One region of the Bradyrhizobium sp. AZCC 1678 genome, then DNA from elsewhere that is predicted to be linked to it. Evidence: riboswitches for the same ligand, from Rfam matches in the RefSeq annotation. Region 1 holds a riboswitch; the other holds the start of a gene.
What was found. A riboswitch is a leader RNA that binds a small molecule or an ion and turns the genes downstream of it on or off. The one in region 1 is predicted to bind thiamine pyrophosphate.
Positions count from the first base shown of each region.

Region 1 (2,391 bases):
CAGCACGATCAAGGTCATCAGGGCCGGCGGGTCTGCGGCTTTTCCAGGCATGGTATCCTCTTCTCAATCTGACAGGCCGGCCAGAAATTTGCTCAAAAAAAAGCCCCCGAACTTGTCGGGGGCGCACGGGGTACCGGCATTGGTGCCGTTACCGGTCCATGCGCCAGCGCCCTACTACGACGGTTGCGATCGTCATCTCGAATATCTCCAATGATCTGCGCCCAGTGTAGAAACTCGCTCTGTGAGTGTCAACGATCGGCGAGGCAGCGCCTAACGGGTGTGCGTTTGGTCGATGATGTCGGCCCCCGGACAGAGATGCGATGCTCTGCCGCCTCACTAACGGTGGAGACAGGCCAACAGCGGGCATTCAGGAAGGGGGCGTCGTGCTTAGCACCGAACCGACAATTCCAAGCCGCCTTGGAAGGGCAATGTCATTGTGGTGAAGCCGTTGACCGGATCATTAAGAAACGCGAAATAATCTGCATAGGACGCTCGATGATCTTTCGTGTTATCGCATACCACAACCGCACCGTCTGAAAGATGCGGCGCGATCAATTCTATTGCGGGGCGTGCCATGGCGATCCAAACGTCCATGAGGACGAAGTCGATTGGCCTGTCGATCTGCTTTAGGGTCTCGCGAAGATCACCTTCGCGGAGATTGATAAATCGCCCCAAGCCTGCCTGCGCAAAGTTTGCCCGTGCCGCGGCCGCTTTGTTCGGTTCATACTCGGTTCCGATCACCACTCCTTCCCCGCCGAATAGACTAACATTGTCGCGCACCGCTGCGGCAAGATAGATTGTCGACACACCATACGATGTACCAACCTCGATGATCGTGGAGGCTTTTTTGGCGCGGCATAGCTGGTAACAAAACTCTGCCTTATCGCGATCAAGCGCGACAAGCTTATCGCTCCGAAAGGCTCTAATTTCTACTACGCTTGGTGCATGTTCATTGGTGTCCGGGTCCTCGAATGCCCGGATCAACGCAGCTTGCTCGTCGCTCTTAGCATGAAGAACATCAAGAAGATCCTGCAAATATTGATCGCCGACAACGGACATCGCTTGCTCCCTTCGTTGGCATTACCCACACAGGTTCAACGGGTGTGATCTCAGCCCGCACAGCAGGCACCCCGGACGCACGAAGCGTTTCAGGCCGACGGGCCGCCGTCAAGCACCGCAATCAAATGTCTGTTTTGGGTCAATAGCTCTCGTTTGACCCTCCGCCGTCCACTTCCGATCTACCTCAGCGGACATCAACAGACCGGCCCAGTTAGTCCGTTCCGTGCCAAGAGCCGACATCGCTGATGCCTTACTCAATCACTTCGTCTGCGACGCCCAGCGCGGGCGGTATCGTTACCCCCGCGCCTTCGGGGCCTTGCGGAAATTAGCGCGTGTATTTGTAGTAAGTGAACGCCGCCGAAGTGACCGTAAGCAATGCCGAAGCAATCCAGGTCGGCCCCAGCACAAAGATGGCTATCGCACCCTGCCCACAGGCACCGCATGCAACCCAAAACAATATTGGAAAAAGACATAGTAGGATGATGACGGCAAATCCCGTACTGAGCCAAACTCCTCTCAACCCCCATCGCGCACCAAAAAACCATGGGATGGCGGGAAAGCCGAAAGACAGAATAACCAAGAGGGTCATCAGATCGTCGAACATGATTGGCTCTTGGTCGTTAACACGAGGCAGATGGTTCAAACTCATACGAAAACCGCGCGAGCCTTTGTCATCGCTGCTATCCTGACTCTGGGCGCATAAGTCGAATACCAATTGACATTGCCAGTTGACGACTGCTTTGGGTGAAAACGCGACTTGCGTTCTACGTCGGCTTCCTGGGCGGGACCGGACGTTCGCGGCGAGCGGGCGGGTGACGCCGGCGCCGCAACGTTCTGGTGGACTCGTTATTGCCTTAAACCGACTCGTTTCTGCTCTTAGGGCACAGCAGGGGAATTGCGTGGACGCCTGCTTGATGCCTGACAGGGACGCCGGGCGTCATTTGCCCGTGGCAAGGCCGGCGGCCTTGATGACGCGCGCCCATTTCTGGGTTTCGGCTCCGATGTAGTTGCGAAAATGTCCCGGCGTGTCGCCGGCGACTGTCAGTCCCTGATCGGCGAGCTTCTGCTTCACCTGCGGGTCGTGCATCGCCTCGTTGGCGATGCGATTCAAGGTAGCGACGGTCGGCTCGGGAGTTCCGCCCGGTGCGACCATGCCGTACCAGTTTTCGATCAGGAGGTCCGGCATGCCGACCTCCGCGGTGGTCGGCACGTCAGGCGAGGTGGGCGCGCGTTTCGGAGCGCCGAGGGCAATCGGGCGCAGGGTGCCGGCCTTGATATGCGGCAGCAGCACCGGCAAATCGAGGAACGCCATCTGCACCTGCTGGCCGAGCA
Region 1 covers NZ_JAZHSE010000001.1:7,551,064-7,553,454, reverse strand. Annotated here, with positions in the region: gene V1294_RS36045 (Bcr/CflA family efflux MFS transporter) at 1-51, opposite strand, end outside; gene V1294_RS36040 (O-methyltransferase) at 388-1,059, opposite strand; TPP riboswitch at 1,049-1,143, opposite strand; gene V1294_RS36035 (hypothetical protein) at 1,385-1,663, opposite strand; gene V1294_RS36030 (Bug family tripartite tricarboxylate transporter substrate binding protein) at 1,997-2,391, opposite strand, start outside.

Region 2 (2,391 bases), 5.1 Mb from region 1:
TGGTTCGGATGCGATTGCCGATTCACCAGAACAGCGGCCGCGCTGCGGCCTAGATCATTGCTTCAGGCTGCGAGCGCGTCGGGATCCGCTTCCTCGTAGATTGCGATCGCCTCGAAGCGATAGTCGCAGGCGCGGCAGAACCAGAGGAAGGATGTGCGACCCGGACTGCTCTCGACCCAATCGGGTCTTGCGATCGGCTTGCCGCACTGGGCGCAGGGATTGCCGCGAGGCAGATAGCTGGAATCGAGTCGAGCCATGACGCATCTCCCTTTTGACGTCTTGCTTTCGACGTCTTGCTGACGACGTTTTGCTTAATCAATGATTGGTTATGTCGTTGAATGAGACAGGATTGCTGTCGAAATTGAACATTCTGGCGGCACCGCTTGTACACTTTCATCGCATTATTTGCACGACAATCATGCGCGTCCGCATGACGCAGATTCGCGTAACAGAAGCGATGCATCGCACTGACAATTTCGGCGTCACGATCGCCCGGGTCCGTTAACGCGTGCGCCAGCTACGGACATCCCGCCGCGATATCGTCGGTTTTTCGCCACATCTGTGCCCGGTAATGGAACTACCGAAAAAGCCGATCGTTAACGCGCCCCTCTCCGCCGAGATTTGTTTTTATGAAAAGTTTGCCGAAGTTCGCGCTCGCCGCCATAGCGGCGCTTGTGGCCTCACCCGATGCGATGGCGCAGAGCCGCGCGCAGTATGAGAGCATGGTCGCAAGCCATGCGCGCGCCAACAACGTGCCGGAAGCGCTGGTGCACCGGGTGATCGTGCGCGAGAGCAAGTATCATCCAAGCCTCGTCGGGCGCGGCGGCACCATCGGGCTGATGCAGATCAAGCTCCCGACCGCGCGCGGCCTCGGCTACACCGGCGACGCCGCGGGCCTGCGCGATCCCGACACCAATCTCGCCTGGGGCATCAAATATCTGGCCGGCGCCTACCGCGCCGCCAACGGCGATCACAGCCGAGCCGTGCGTTATTATGCGGGCGGCTATTACTACGCTGCAAAGCGCCAGCGGCTCGAGCAGCCGAAGCTCACCGCGCCGGTGCTCGCGAGTGGTGCGCCGCCGAAAATCGTCGCCAAGCCCGTCGAAACGGCGAAAACGCCCGCTGAGGCGAACGCAATGCAGACCTCCCAGTAGCGCGATTTTGGGCCAGGCTGCGCCGCGTCCGGGGCACGGCAGCGGTGCAGTTCCCGCAAAGCCGCGTTGACACCTCCGCCCAACTGCCTACATTAGCCCTGTTCCGAGGGGTGCTCCGATGAGGAGCTGAGATACCGCAAGCTTGGGCAGCTCTCCTTCAAGGCAGAGGCGCCCAGGACCGCGGTGACCCTTTGAACCTGATCCGGGTCATGCCGGCGAAGGGACAGGGATGTACCAGAAGTCAGATCCGCGGGGGGATTCTCCCGTTTCCATCATCGGCGCGGGCATTGCCGGCGCATGGCAGGCGCTGCTGTTCGCCCAAGCCGGCCATGCCGTCACCTTGTATGAGCGCAGTGACGCCGATATGACGCTTTCCACCAGCCACTGGGCCGGCGGCATGCTGGCCCCCTGGTGCGAGGCCGAGACCTCCGAGCCCGTGATCGGCCGGCTCGGCATCCGCTCGCTCGATCTGTGGCGCGAGCATTTTCCCAATACCCCCTTCAACGGTTCGCTGGTCGTGGCGCATGCGCGCGATCGCGCAGATTTCGAACGGTTTGCGAAGCTGACCACCGGCCATGTCAGGCTCGACGCGGGCGGTTTACGCGACCTCGAACCGTCGCTGGACGGCCGTTTCCGCGACGGCCTGTTCTATGCCGGCGAGGGCCATGTCGAGCCGCGCCGCGTGCTCCCCGAACTGCATGCCCGCATCGAAGCCGCCGGCGGCACCATCAAGTTCGACTGCGATGCCGATGCCGACGACCTCGACGGCATCGTGATCGACTGCCGCGGGCTGTCGGCGCGCGACGAGCAGCCCGAGCTGCGCGGCGTCAAGGGCGAGATGATCATCATTGAGACGAGCGAGGTCGAACTGTCGCGCCCTGTGCGGCTGATCCATCCGCGCTGGCCGCTCTACGTGATCCCGCGGGGCGACAACAAGTTCATGCTGGGCGCGACCTCGATCGAGGCCGAGGACACCGGCGTCAGCGTGCGCTCGGCGCTGGAGCTGCTCGGCGCCGCCTATGCGGTGCATCCGGCCTTCGCCGAAGCGCGCATCGTCGAGTTCGGCTCGGGCCTTCGTCCGGCCTACCCGGATAATCTGCCGCGCATCACGGTCGACAAGAAGATTGCGGTGAACGGGCTCTATCGCCACGGCTTCCTGCTGGCCCCTGCGCTCGCCGAGCTGACGCTCGGCTATGTGCAGCGCGGCGCAATCGACAATGAGGTGATGCGATGCGTG
Region 2 covers NZ_JAZHSE010000001.1:2,425,838-2,428,228, reverse strand. Annotated here, with positions in the region: partial or broken gene V1294_RS11620 (ATP-binding protein) at 1-53, shown strand, start outside; gene V1294_RS11615 (hypothetical protein) at 63-257, opposite strand; gene V1294_RS11610 (lytic transglycosylase domain-containing protein) at 630-1,154, shown strand; TPP riboswitch at 1,251-1,396, shown strand; gene V1294_RS11605 (FAD-dependent oxidoreductase) at 1,384-2,391, shown strand, end outside; gene thiS (sulfur carrier protein ThiS) at 2,385-2,391, shown strand, end outside.
Region 2: another riboswitch for thiamine pyrophosphate. It lies ahead of V1294_RS11605 (FAD-dependent oxidoreductase); the one in region 1 lies ahead of V1294_RS36040 (O-methyltransferase).